Linked DNA regions of Sphaerotilus montanus. Each later gene encodes a partner of the first gene's protein in a complex. Links are inferred from orthologs where the notes say so. Each region holds a gene or a part of one and is shown in the gene's direction. Other genes may lie near its edges. The genes, in order: uvrA and mfd.

Region 1 (6,599 bases):
GTCCTGCGCCAGACGCTGCACTGGCTCGGGCCGCGCTGGGTGTTCGGCCGGGTCGCGCCGCTGGGTGGCGCGGGGCGCTGAGGTGGTCGACTTCTCGCTGTGGGACATCCTGCGCAACCTGCTGCTGGCGGCCCGCTGGACGGTGGCGCTGTCGCTGGTTGCCTTCGTCGGCGGCGCGCTGCTGGGCGGCGCACTGCTGCTGGCGCGGCTGGCACGCTGGCCGGGCGCCGCGACCTTCGGGGCGGTCCATGTGGCGCTGTTCCAGGGCACGCCGCTGCTGATGCAGCTCTTCCTGGCCTATTTCGGGCTGGCGCTGCTGGGCTGGAACGTGTCGGCCTGGATGGCGGCCAGCGTGGCGCTGACGCTCTACAGCAGCGCCTACCTGAGCGAGATCTGGCGCGGCTGCTTCATGGCGATCCCGCGCGGGCAGTGGGAGGCCGCCGACAGCCTGGCGCTCAGTCTGGGCGAACAGCTGCGCCACGTCATCGGCCCGCAGGCGCTGCGGCTGGCGATCGCGCCGACGGTGGGCTTCGCGGTGCAGGTCGTCAAGGGCACGGCGCTGGCCTCGGTCATCGGCTTCGTCGAGCTGACCAAGGCCGGCTCGATGATCACCAACGCCACCTTCCGTCCCTTCACCGTGTACGCCTGTGTGGCGTTGATGTACTTCGCGCTGTGCTTCCCGCTGTCGTGGTGGAGCCGCGTGCTGGAGAGGAAACTGCAACGTGTCCACTGAGCCAACCGAAGCCCCCGCGCTGGTGCGCATCCGGGGCCTGCACAAGTACTACGACCGCCACGAGGTGCTCAAGGGCATCGACCTGGACGTGGCGCCTGGCGAGGTCATCGCGCTGATCGGCCGCAGCGGCTCGGGCAAGAGCACGCTGCTGCGCTGCGTCAACGGCCTCGAACCCTTCCAGGCCGGCACGCTGACGGTGCAGGGCGAATCGCTGTCGCACCGCCGTGGCAACGCCGAGGCGATGCGCCGGCTGCGCCAGCAGGTCGGCATGGTCTTCCAGAGCTTCAACCTCTTCCCGCACCTGACGGTCGGGCGCAACGTGATGCTGGCGCCCGCGCTGGTGCAGCGCCGCGACGCCCGCGCCTGCGAGGCCCAGGCGCGCGCGCTGCTCGGCCGGGTCGGGCTGGCCGACAAGTTCGACGCCTGGCCGGACCAGCTCTCGGGCGGGCAGCAGCAGCGTGTGGCGATCGCGCGGGCGCTGGCGATGCAGCCGGCGGCGCTGCTGTGCGACGAGATCACCTCGGCGCTGGACCCGGAGCTGGTGGGCGAGGTGCTGCGCGTCGTCGAGCAGCTCGCCGGGGAGGGCATGACGCTGCTGATGGTGACGCACGAGATGGGCTTTGCCCGCAAGGTGGCCGACCGGGTGGTGTTCATGCACGCCGGCCGCATCCACGAGGTGGGTCCGCCCGAGACGCTCTTCAGCGCGCCGAAGACGCCGGAGCTGCAGCAGTTCCTGTCCGCGCTGCACTGATGCCGCGTCCTGCACGGGTGGCCGGTATCATGGCCGGTTGCCCTTGCGCCGCCGGAAGTTGCCTGTCATGCCCCTCGAATCCCCCAAGCCGCCTGTTGCGTCGCCTGCCCGCCAGTCGCTGATTTCCGTCCGCGGCGCCCGCACCCACAACCTGAAGAACATCGACCTCGACCTGCCCAAGAACGCGCTGGTCGTGATCACCGGGTTGTCGGGCTCGGGCAAATCGAGCCTGGCCTTCGACACGCTCTACGCGGAAGGGCAGCGCCGCTACGTCGAGAGCCTCAGCGCCTACGCCCGGCAGTTCCTGCAGTTGATGGACAAGCCCGACGTGGACGTGATCGAGGGCCTGTCGCCGGCGATCTCCATCGAGCAGAAGGCCACCAGCCACAACCCGCGCTCGACGGTGGGCACCATCACCGAGATCCACGACTACCTGCGCCTGCTCTACGCCCGCGCCGGCACGCCGTTCTGCCCCGACCACCACCTGCCGCTGGAGGCGCAGAGCATCAGCCAGATGGTGGACGCCACGCTGGCGCTGCCCGAGGAGATGAAGCTGATGGTGCTCGCGCCCGTGGTGCGCGACCGCAAGGGCGAGTTCGTCGAGCTGTTCGAGGGCATGCAGGCGCAGGGCTACGTGCGCTTTCGCGTCGACGGCCAGATCGTCGAGGCGACCGAGGTGCCGCCGCTCAAGAAGACCGAGAAGCACGACATCGACGTCGTCATCGACCGCCTCAAGGTGCGTCCCGACGCGCAGCAGCGGCTGGCCGAGAGCTTCGAGGCGGCGCTGCGCATCGCCGAAGGCCGCGCGCTCGTGCTGGAGATGGACTCCGGCCGCGAGCACCTGTTCTCCAGCAAGTTCTCGTGCCCGGTGTGCAGCTACTCGCTGTCGGAGCTGGAGCCGCGGCTGTTCTCGTTCAACTCGCCGGTCGGTGCCTGCCCGAGCTGCGACGGGCTGGGCCACGTCAACGTGTTCGACCCCGAGCGGGTGGTGGCGTTTCCGACGCTCAGCCTGGGCAGCGGTGCCGTCAAGGGCTGGGACCGGCGCAACGGCTACACCTTCTCGATGCTGGAGAGCGTCGCGGCGCACTACGGCTTCGATCTGGAGCTGCCCTTCGAGGAACTCGCGCCGGCCCACCGCCACGCGCTGCTCTACGGCTCCGGCGAGGACGAGATCACCTTCACCTACGCCGCCGAGGGCGCGAACGGCAAGAAGCGCAGCGTCAAGCGGGCGCACGCCTTCGAAGGGATCATCCCCAACCTGGAGCGCCGCTACCGCGAGACCGACTCGTCCGCGGTGCGCGAGGACCTGGCGCGCTACCAGGCCAACAAGCCCTGCGCCGACTGCGGCGGTGCACGCCTGCGCCGCGAGGCCCGCAACGTGCTGCTGGCCGATGCGAACGGCCTGCCGTCGCGGGCGATCTTCGAGGTCGAGCACGCCACGCTGGCCGACTGTCTGGCCTATTTCGAGGGCCTGCAGCTCAAGGGCGCCAAGGCCGACATCGCCGACAAGGTGGTGCGCGAGATCCGGGCGCGGCTGCGCTTCCTCAACGACGTCGGCCTGAACTACCTGAGCCTGGACCGCAGCGCCGACACGCTCTCCGGCGGCGAGGCGCAGCGCATCCGGCTGGCCAGCCAGATCGGCTCGGGGCTGTCGGGCGTGATGTACGTGCTCGACGAGCCGTCGATCGGCCTGCACCAGCGCGACAACGAGCGCCTGATCGGCACGCTCAAGCACCTGCGCGACCTCGGCAACAGCGTGCTGGTGGTCGAGCACGACGAAGACATGATCCGCGCCGCCGACCACGTCGTCGACATGGGGCCGGGCGCCGGCGTCCACGGTGGCCGCGTGATGGCCCAGGGCACGCCCGACGACGTGGCCGCCAACCCCGAATCACCGACCGGCCGCTACCTGTCGCAGGTGCTGCGCATCGAGCTGCCCGGCCAGCGCCGCCGGCTGCAGGACCAGGCGGATCCGCGCGTGCTGCGCGTCGTCAACGCCCGCGGCAACAACTTGAAGGGCGTCACGGCCGAGATCCCGGTGGGGCTGTTCACCTGCATCACCGGCGTGTCCGGCTCGGGCAAGAGCACGCTGATCAACGACACGCTCTATGCCGCGGTCGCCCGCAAGCTCTACCAGAGCCACCTGGAGCCCGAGGCGCACGACGAGATCGAGGGCCTGGAGCACTTCGACAAGGTCATCAACGTCGACCAGAGCCCCATCGGCCGCACCCCGCGCAGCAACCCCGCCACCTACACCGGCCTGTTCACGCCGATCCGCGAGCTGTTTGCCGAGATGCCGGCTGCCCGCGAGCGCGGCTACGGGCCGGGGCGCTTCAGCTTCAACGTGGCCGGCGGGCGCTGCGAGGCCTGCCAGGGCGACGGCGTGCTGAAGGTGGAGATGCACTTCCTGCCGGATGTCTACGTCCCCTGCGACACCTGCCACGGCAAGCGCTACAACCGCGAGACGCTCGAAGTCCTCTACAAGGGCAAGAACATCACCGAGGTGCTCGGCATGACGGTGGAGGACGCGCACGCCTTCTTCAGCGCGGTGCCGGCGCTGGCGCGCAAGCTGCAGACGCTGCTGGACGTGGGCCTGGGCTACATCAAGCTCGGGCAGTCGGCGACGACGCTCTCGGGCGGCGAGGCGCAGCGGGTCAAGCTGGCGCTGGAGCTGAGCAAGCGCGACACCGGCCGCACGCTCTACATCCTCGACGAGCCCACCACCGGGCTGCATTTCGCCGACATCCAGCTGCTGCTGCAGGTCCTGCACCAGCTCTGCGAGGCGGGCAACACGATCGTGGTGATCGAGCACAACCTCGACGTCATCAAGACCGCCGACTGGCTGCTCGACATGGGGCCGGAAGGTGGCGCAGGCGGCGGCAGGCTGCTGATCGCCGGAACGCCGGAGGACGTGGCGGCGTGCGAGGCGAGCCACACGGGGCGCTTCCTGAAGCCGCTGCTGGCGGCGGCCGAGCGGCTCAGCCCGCCAGCACCGTGACCCGGTCCCGACCGCTGTCCTTGGACGTGTAGAGCGCCTGGTCGGCGCGTTCCATGAAGGCGGTGCCGTTCTCGCCGTGACGGAACAGGGTCAGGCCGATGGAGATGGTGATGCGGGTGGCGTCATCGTCCTGGCCTTGGCGTCGAACCCGCGCAGCCGCTACCCGCAGGCGCACGCTCTCGGCGAGGGAGCGGGCTTCCGACAGGCTGCTCGACGGCATCAGCACCGCGAACTCCTCGCCCCCGATGCGTGCCGCCAGGCAGTCTGCCGGGGTGACTTCCTTGAGGATGGTGCCGACGGCGCGCAGCACGTGGTCGCCGTAGGGGTGGCCGTAGGTGTCGTTGATGCGCTTGAAATGGTCGATGTCGGCGATCATCAGGCAGGGGCGCTGGTAGCGCCGGGCCGGGGTGTCCGCTTCGGCCAGACAGGCCGCCAGGCGCTGGTCGAAGGCGCGGCGGTTGGCCAGTCCGGTCAGGCTGTCGAGGCGCGATTCCTCGTGGACGCGGCGCAGTTCGGCCCGCAGCTGGCCGATCTCGTTCTGGCTGTCGGACAGGCGCTGCTGCATCTCGGTCACGGCGACCTGCATCTGGCGCGTGGTGTTGAGCATCTCCTCCAGCGCGGGGGAGTGGGCGCTGCCGGCGAGTTCCTGGCTGAGTCGGGACAGCGAGGTGCCGTATTGCGCGGTCTGGTCACCGGCGCGGGCGGCCGATTCGGCCATGCCGGTCAGCACGGTCGAGACACCTTCGGCGGTGCGCTCGATGAGCGTGGCATCAATGCCGCCACCGGTGACAAAGCGCCGGTACATCGCGTCGGCGATGGCGTCGTCGAGCTGCAGGTGCTGGGCGAGGTAGCGGTCCATGGCCGCACGCAGCGCCGGGTTCTCGCCGCGCACGTACTCGTACCAGAGCGTGTAGTTCACGGGGTGCAGGGCACTGCCGTGGCGTTTCATGAGTTGCACCGCCTGTCGCAAGACATCGGCACTTCGCTCCATGCTGTCGTGGTATCTCATCGGTGTGGTCATCCCGGCGGGCTCGCCAGGCTCCAGCGAGTGTGCGGTGATGGTAGGGCGCTGCGGGCGGTCCGGTCGTCAGGAGTGCGGGCACTCTGGTACCCACTTCACGCCATGGCCGTCTGATCTGTCCCCCTGTCTGCAGGGGATCCGCGGACGGCTGCGCATTCGGTCCTTTCCGCCTGGCAGACCAGCCGTGACAATTTTTACATGTCACGCCGATCCCGTCCGCTGCACCGCTCGAACCGTCCTCCCCAGGCGTCCGGGCGGGCTGTGCCGTGGCGGGCTTCGGCGCTGCTGGCGGGTCTGGTGGTGGCGGGCGTGGCGGTGTTCGCGCCGCAGTCGTCGTTTCTGCTCGGGGCGCTGGTGGGCGCCCTGGCGGGGGGCGGGGTGCCCGGACTGTTCATGCTGGCGCGGCATCGCCAGGCCCGGCAGCAGGCGCAGACCGAGGCTGCACGCAGCCAGGAAACCACCGCGCTGCTGCTGCACGATTTCGAGACCCAGTCCGGTGCCTGGAGCTGGGCCGCCGACCGCGAGGGCCGCCTCACGCATGCCGCCGAGCGCATGGCCCGCGAACTCGGCTGTGGTGCGCCGGAGCTGCTGCTCGGCCAGTCGCTGCTGCAACTGCTGCGCTTCGGCGAGGGCGGGCCGTCGCTGGCCATGCAGCAGGGCTTCCGCGACACGCCGGACCGCCAGATGCCGCCCGACCTCGTCTGGCTGATGGGCTGCCTGGCCGGCAAGGCACCGTTCCGGGAGGTGGAGGTGCAGGTGCGCAGCCCCGTGCGCCGGGCGCTGTGGTGGTCGGTCAGCGGGGTGCCGGTGCTGGACGAGATCGGTCTGCAGGTCGGCTGGCGCGGTGTCGTGCGCGATGTGACGACGCTGCACGAGCAGTCGCGCGAACTGGAGCGGCTCGCGCACGTGGACACGCTCACCGGGCTGGCGAACCGCCATGTGCTGCAGTCGCGCACCGAGCAGGCCGTGGCCGCGCTGGTGCAGGCGCCCGAGGCGATCGACGAGGAGGCACTCAGCCCGCTGTCGCTCTACCTGCTCGATCTGGACAACTTCAAGTCGGTCAACGACCACTTCGGCCACCTCGTCGGCGACCGGC
Region 2 (7,147 bases), 3.0 Mb from region 1 along the record:
ATCGCGGGGTGCATGTCGTCCATCCACAGCACGTGGTCGGCGTAGCACTGCAGGTCGGTCGACAGGTTGGACATGGCGCCGTGCAGCCAGAACTCCTTGTGCAGCTCGGACTTGATGTAGGTGATCGCGTCCTCGAAATCCCCGTCGCCGGCGGACAGGATCAGGCGGTCGTACACCCCTTGCGCGGCCAGCTTGATGATCAGCGTGGCGATGCCCACGTCCACGCCCTTCTGCACCGAGCGGTGGAAGGCATGCGAGCAGTTCGGGCAGGTCGTGTTGAGGTCCTTGATGGTGTAGAGCTGCACCCGCATCTTCGGACCACGCGGCGGCGCCGACTTGAGCCAGCTGTGGAAGGCGTTCTGGCTTTCGGTGGCCGCGTCGGGCGTCGAGTTCAGGTAGTACGACTCGTAGATCGGCCCGCCGTTGAGGCGGGTCATCTCGGCCTTGAGCTTGAGGTAGTCGAAGGGGCGGTTGCGGCCATAGTTGAACAGGTAGGCCCCGTCCACGATCCATACGGTTTTCATGGTGTTGTTGTCCGGAAATAGGAAGAAATCAAGGCAGGAAGGAAAGTCAAGCAAGTAAGACACGGCGACCGCGACATCCCGCGGTCAGGGGGTTCCATTTAAGCCCTTCATCAGCCGCTCGGCGAGGACAAAGTCCTCGGGCCAGGTGACTTTCAGATTGGTGAGATCCCCGTGTATCAGTTTTGGCTGGTGCCCGAGCGCTTCGATGGCGCTGGACTCGTCCGTGACGCTGTCACCCGCCAAGCGCAGGGCGGGCAGCAGCAAGCCGGCACGGAACATCTGGGGCGTCTGCGCGGCCCATTTGCCGGTGCGGTCGACCGTCGACGACACCCGCCCGCCCTCTGCCTGCTTGAGCGTGTCGGCCAGCGGCAGCGCCAGCAGACCGCCCACTTCGTCGTCCAGACAGGCATCGATCAGGCGATCGACCCAGGCTGGCTGCAACAGGCATCGGGCCGCATCATGCACCAGAACCCAGTCGTGCGGCTGAACACCCCGGGCCTGCAATTCCAGCAGCCCATTGGCCACACTCTCCGCACGCGTTGCGCCGCCGCAGTGCGCGACCCAGGCCCGCTCGCCCACATGCGCAGGCGCAGCCGCCTCGAACTGCGTGTCCTCCGGCGACAGCACGACCAGCGTGGCCTCGATGCGCACCACCTGCGCCAGCGCCGCCAGCGTGTGCGCCACCATGGCCTGGCCGGCGACGCGCTGGTATTGCTTGGGACCACCGGCGCCGGCGCGCAGGCCGACGCCCGCGCAGGGTACAAGGGCGTAACAACGGGGAAGGGTTCCGATCTGCATGCCCCCGATTGTCGCCGCTCATGGGCTGCGGCCTAGAATCGCCGCCGACTCCGCCGCCTGACCGACCCCTCCATGCAGCTTCCCAAGATCGCCCCCGGCCACCGATTCACCGTGCCACGCCCGCTCGGTTCCGCCGACGCGCTGCTGCTGGCCCGGTTCGCGCAACAGCACAAGGCCGCCGGCAACGTGCTGGGCGTGGTCACCGCCGAGCCGGCCGACGTGCAGCGCCTGCCGGACGAACTGGCCTTTTTCGCGCCCGATTTGCGCGTGGCCGTCTTCCCGGACTGGGAGACCCTGCCCTACGACACCTTCAGCCCGCACCAGGACCTCATCTCCGAGCGCCTGGCCACGCTCTGGCGCATCCGCTCGGGCGAGGTCGATGTCGTGCTGCTGCCGGCGACCACGGCGCTGACGCGGCTGGCACCGCCGTCCTTCATGGCCGGCTACACCTTCCATTTCAAGCAGAAGCAGAAGCTCGACGAAGCGAAGCTGAAATCCCAGCTCACGCTGGCCGGCTACCAGCACGTCAGCCAGGTCGTCTCGCACGGGGAATACGCCGTGCGCGGCGGGCTGATCGACCTGTTCCCGATGGGCTCGCTGGTGCCCTACCGGGTGGACCTGTTCGACAACGAGGTCGACTCGATCCGCGTCTTCGACCCCGACAGCCAGCGCAGCCTCTACCCGGTGCCGGAAGTGCGGCTGCTGCCCGGCCGCGAGTTCCCGATGGACGAGCGCGCCCGCCAGGATTTCCGGGCACGGTGGCGCGAGCGCATGGAGGGCGATCCGAGCAAGGCGCGCCTCTACAAGGACATCGCGCAGGGCATCGTCGGCGGTGGCATCGAGTATTTCCTGCCACTGTTCTTCGACGAGACGGCCAGCATCTTCGACTACCTCGGCCCGAACGCGGTGCTCGCGCTGCACGGCGAGGTCAACGAGGCACTGGAGCGTTTCTGGACCGAGACGCGCGAGCGCCACCGCTTCCTGCAGCACGACCCCGAGCGGCCCATTCTGCCGCCGGAAGACCTCTACCTGAAGCTCGACGAGTTCTTCTCGCGCTGCAACGGCCACGCCCAGCTGTCGATCCGCGGCAACGAGGCCGTGGACTGGGCACGCCCGCTGCCCGATCTGGCCATCGAGCGCGGCGGCCAGGATCCGCTGCGCAAGCTGGAGGAACACCTCACCCGCACCGCGCGCAGCCAGGGCGAGACCCGCTCACCGACCCGCGTGCTGATCGTCGCCGAAAGCGCCGGCCGGCGCGAAAGCATCCTGGAGCTGCTGCGCGACCACCGGCTGGAGCCGGCCTCGGTGGAGTCGCTGGCCGCCTTCCTCGCCAGCGACCACCGCTACGCGATCACCACCTCGCCGCTGGCCGCAGGCTTCTTCTGGACCGAGTCGCACGTCCAGTTCGTCACCGAGACCGAGCTGTTCGACAGCGCCCCCACCCACCGCCGCCGTCGCCGCCAGGAGGCCACCAGCGACGTCGACGCGCTGATCAAGGATCTGTCCGAGCTGAAGGTGGGCGACCCGGTGGTGCATGCCAACCACGGCATCGGCCGCTACCAGGGCCTGATCGGCATCGACCTCGGCGAAGGCCCGACCGAGTTCCTGCACCTCGAATACGCAGACAAGGCCACGCTCTACGTCCCCGTGTCGCAGCTGCACCTGATCAGCCGCTACACCGGCGTCAGCGCGGACGAGGCGCCGCTGCACAAGCTCGGCTCCGGCCAGTGGGAGAAGGCCAAGCGCAAGGCGGCGGAGCAGGTGCGCGACGCCGCGGCCGAGCTGCTCAACCTCTACGCCCGCCGCGCCGCGCGCGAGGGCCACGCCTTCCGCTACGCGGCGCAGGACTACGAGGCGTTCGCGGCCAGCTTCGGCTTCGAAGAGACCGCCGACCAGAACGCCGCGATCCACGCCGTGATCCAGGACATGATCAGCCCGCGCCCGATGGACCGGCTGGTCTGCGGCGATGTGGGTTTCGGCAAGACGGAAGTGGCGCTGCGGGCGGCGTTCGTCGCGGTGATGGGCGGCAAGCAGGTCGCCCTGCTCGCGCCCACCACGCTGCTGGCCGAGCAGCACCACCAGACGCTGGTCGACCGCTTCGCGCAGTGGCCGGTGAAGATCGCCGAGATGAGCCGCTTCCGCTCGCCCAAGGAGGTGAAGGCGGCGATGGAGGGGCTGGCGGCCGGCACGATCGACATCGTGGTCGGCACGCACAAGCTGCTCAGCCCGGACACCCAGTTCAAGAACCTGGGCCTGCTGATCATCGACGAGGAACACCGCTTCGGCGTACGCCACAAGGAGCAGATGAAGGCGATGCGCGCCGAGGTCGATGTGCTCACGCTGACCGCGACACCGATCCCGCGCACGCTGGGCATGGCGCTCGAAGGCCTGCGCGACCTGTCGGTGATCGCGACCGCGCCGCAGCGCCGGCTGGCGATCAAGACGTTTGTCCGCAACGAGAGCAAGGGCGTGATCCGCGAAGCGGTGCTGCGCGAGTTCCAGCGGGGCGGGCAGGTCTACTTCCTGCACAACGAGGTCGACACGATCGAGAACCGCCGCCAGTCGCTGCAGGAGCTGATCCCCGAGGCGCGCATCGGTGTCGCCCATGGCCAGATGCCCGAGCGCGAGCTGGAGCGGGTGATGCGCGACTTCGTGGCGCAGCGCCACAACGTGCTGCTGTGCTCGACCATCATCGAGACCGGCATCGACGTGCCGACTGCCAACACCATCCTCATGGCGCGGGCGGACAAGTTCGGCCTGGCCCAGCTGCACCAGCTGCGCGGACGCGTCGGCCGCAGCCACCACCAGGCCTATGCCTACCTGCTGGTGCCCGACATCGAGGGCCTCACCAAGCAGGCGCAGCAGCGGCTGGACGCGATCCAGAGCATGGAAGAACTCGGCTCGGGCTTCTACCTCGCGATGCACGACCTGGAGATCCGCGGCGCCGGCGAGGTGCTGGGCGACCACCAGAGCGGCAACATGATGGAGGTGGGCTTCCAGCTCTACAACGAGATGCTGTCGGAAGCGGTGCGCGCCCTCAAGGCGGGCCAGGAGCCGGACCTGCTCTCGCCCACCGGCTTCTTTGGCGCGACCACCGACGTCAACCTGCACGCGCCGGCGTTGCTGCCGGACGCCTATTGCCCGGACGTGCAGGTGCGCCTGAACCTCTACAAGCGCCTGGCCACCGCGGACAAGGCGGACAAGATCGACACGATGCTGGAGGAGTGTGTCGACCGCTTCGGCAAGCTGCCGGCGCAGGCGCAGGCGCTGTTCGACCTGCACCGGCTGCGCGTGCAGGCGAAGCCCTACGGCGTGACCAAGATCGATGCAGGCCCGGCGGTGATCAACATCCACTTCCGCCCGAATCCGCCGATCGACCCGATGCGCATCATCGATCTGGTGCAGAAGAACCGGAACGTGAAGCTCGCCGGCAACGACAAGCTGCGCATCGAACGCGCCTATCCGGATGCCAAGGACCGGGCCCAGTACGTGCGCGACGTGCTGCGGGCGCTGGGCACGCCGCTGGCTGGCCGCTGACCTCGCCAGCAGGCTTTACACGGCAGCAACAGCGCGGTGGGGATGGCGTTCACATGACCGTTGCAGAATCAGGGTTATCCCTTGAACCACTGCAACTCCACCATGACGATCCAACGCCACTGGGCCACGCCCCTCACCATCGGCGCCTTCTTGCTGATGGCCGTCACCGGGGGGCTGATGTTCTTCCACCTCGACCGCGGCCTGAACAAGGAGGCCCACGAATGGCTGGGCTGGGCCATGGTCGTGGCGGTCGGTCTGCACGTCGCGGTCAACTTCGCCGCCTTCAAGCGCCACCTGACCCAGACGACCGGGCGGGTGCTGATCGGCGTGTTCGCCGTGCTGCTGGGGCTGTCCTTCCTCAGCGTCGGCGACCAGAAGAGCGAACCAGGCTTCGCGCCGCCGCTGCGGGCCATGGCGCAGGTGCCGCTGTCGACGCTGGCCCCGGTGCTGAAACTCACGCCGGCCGAGCTGCGCGAGCGCCTGGGCGCTTCCGGCGTGCTGGCCACCTCGGACACGCAGACCCTGGCGGAGCTGGTCGGCCCGGACCTGAAGCGCCAGATCGGTGTGCTCAACGGACTGCTGGCCGCCCCCAGACCCTGAGGTCCGGCGGCCGAGCGGGTAGGATCGCGGGCTGTTCCCACTGCACTGTCCGCCGCGATGTCTGTTGCCGCTTCCCCCCGTGAACTTGCCCCCGGCCTGGTGATCCAGGGTTTCGAGCCCCCGCTGCGCCTGAGCGACTTCAAGCTCATCGCCTTCGACATGGACTCGACGCTGATCAACATCGAGTGCGTCGACGAGATCGCCGACGCCGCCGGGCGCAAGGCCGAGGTCGCCGCCATCACCGCCGCGGCGATGCGCGGCGAGATCACCGACTACAAGGACAGCCTGCGCCGCCGCGTGGCCCTGCTGCAGGGCGTGCCGGCCAGCGCGCTGGAAGAGGTCTACACGCAGCGCCTGCAGCTGAATCCGGGCGCCGAAGCGCTGGTCCGGGCCTGCCGCGCCGCCGGCCTGAAGACGCTGCTGGTCTCGGGCGGCTTCACGTTCTTCGCGGACCGCGTGGCCGCACGCCTGCAACTCGACGAGGCGCGCAGCAACCTGCTGGAGATCGTGGACGGCCAGCTGACGGGCCGCATGGTCGACCAGCCCTGGGGCGACATCTGCGACGGCGAGGAAAAGCGCCGCACGCTGCTGGCCACCTGCGCCCGCCTGGGCATCGCCCCGGCGCAGGCCATCGCCATGGGCGACGGCGCCAACGACCTGCCGATGATGGGTGTGGCGGGCCTGTCGGTCGCGCACCACGCCAAACCGGCCGTGCGCGCCCAGGCCATGGTCGCCATCGACGACGGCGGACTCGACCGCCTGCTCGACGTCTTCAGGGACCGCTGAGCACCATCTGGGTCCGGATCTCGTCGCTCCAGTCCTCGAAATCGTCCTCGCTCATGCCCAGCGCCGCCAGCGCCTGGACGCCCCCGCGCAGCCACTCGCCGTGGCGGTTGCGGCCGCGGTGGAGCTGGATCATGCGCTCGGCCACCAGCGCCAGCGCGATCAGCAGGCTGGACGGCCGGCGGCGGTGTTCCGCGCCGAGCACGCGGTAGTCGTGGTGCAGGCAGACCGCCTCGACGATCTCCTCGCCGACGCCCCAGGTCCGGGCCAGCGCGGCACCAACGACCGCATGGTCGGTGCCGTGTCGTCCGCGTTCCACCTCGGTGAAGGCGCGGAAGCCGAGATTGGCTTCGGCCAGCGTGGCGCGGTAGCTGGGTGATTCGAAGCGCTGCAGCAGCACGGGAATCCCGACGTCGCAGAACAGCCCGAAGGTCTGCGCCACGTCCGGCGCGACCTCGCCATGCCGGCGCGCCAGCCAGGCCATCGCCACGCTGCGCCGGTGCGCGACATCCCAGAAGCGCTCCAGCGAGGGCCCGTGCGCGGGCAGCACCTCGCGCAGGGCCAGCGCACTGAGCAGCGCGGTACAGCGCACGGGTCCGAGCCGCTCGAAGGCCTGGGCCAGCGTGCCGCGACCACGTCCGCGGCCGAGCCAGGGCGCATAGGCCGCCTTCAGCAGCGCGGCAGAGACGGCCACATCCGTCATGGCAATGCGGGCGAGTTCCTCGCTGCGTGGTGGTGTGCGCGCCAGTTCGGCGCGCAGGCGCAACAGCATGTCAGGACACGGCGGAATGCCGATGTCGGCGACCAGCGCCGACAGCATCGGTGCATCGGACAAGGCCGACGCCACCGAGGGCGCGAGGAGGTCAGACGGGACGGAGAGCACATGCATAGCCACTTTTCGGCGC

What was found.
Region 2: the proteins of uvrA (region 1) and mfd are in contact, whole or in part, in a crystal structure (PDB 4DFC), measured with the Escherichia coli proteins. The link is inferred for Sphaerotilus montanus from one-to-one orthologs.

What each region holds. Positions count from the first base shown.
Region 1 is NZ_JACCFH010000001.1:1,506,336-1,512,934, reverse strand. What follows is about bases 1,171-4,682. They hold uvrA (excinuclease ABC subunit UvrA), read left to right. Parts: upstream 1,171-1,551; coding sequence 1,552-4,482; downstream 4,483-4,682. Other genes in these bases: BDD16_RS06750 (GGDEF domain-containing protein), read right to left, coding at 4,463-4,682; BDD16_RS06760 (amino acid ABC transporter ATP-binding protein), read left to right, coding at 1,171-1,484. In the rest of the region: BDD16_RS06770 (amino acid ABC transporter permease), read left to right, coding at 1-81; BDD16_RS06765 (amino acid ABC transporter permease), read left to right, coding at 83-733; more of BDD16_RS06760, read left to right, coding at 723-1,170; more of BDD16_RS06750, read right to left, coding at 4,683-5,431; BDD16_RS06745 (putative bifunctional diguanylate cyclase/phosphodiesterase), read left to right, coding at 5,702-6,599. UniProt on the Escherichia coli protein: The UvrABC repair system catalyzes the recognition and processing of DNA lesions. UvrA is an ATPase and a DNA-binding protein. A damage recognition complex composed of 2 UvrA and 2 UvrB subunits scans DNA for abnormalities.
Region 2 is NZ_JACCFH010000001.1:4,513,526-4,520,672, forward strand. The notes cover bases 1,000-5,059. They hold mfd (transcription-repair coupling factor), read left to right. Parts: upstream 1,000-1,394; coding sequence 1,395-4,859; downstream 4,860-5,059. Other genes in these bases: ispD (2-C-methyl-D-erythritol 4-phosphate cytidylyltransferase), read right to left, coding at 1,000-1,322; BDD16_RS20640 (DUF4405 domain-containing protein), read left to right, coding at 4,962-5,059. In the rest of the region: BDD16_RS20625 (NYN domain-containing protein), read right to left, coding at 1-524; more of ispD, read right to left, coding at 609-999; more of BDD16_RS20640, read left to right, coding at 5,060-5,459; phosphoserine phosphatase SerB, read left to right, coding at 5,517-6,245; BDD16_RS20650 (HDOD domain-containing protein), read right to left, coding at 6,232-7,131. UniProt on the Escherichia coli protein: Couples transcription and DNA repair by recognizing RNA polymerase (RNAP) stalled at DNA lesions. Mediates ATP-dependent release of RNAP and its truncated transcript from the DNA, and recruitment of nucleotide excision repair machinery to the damaged site.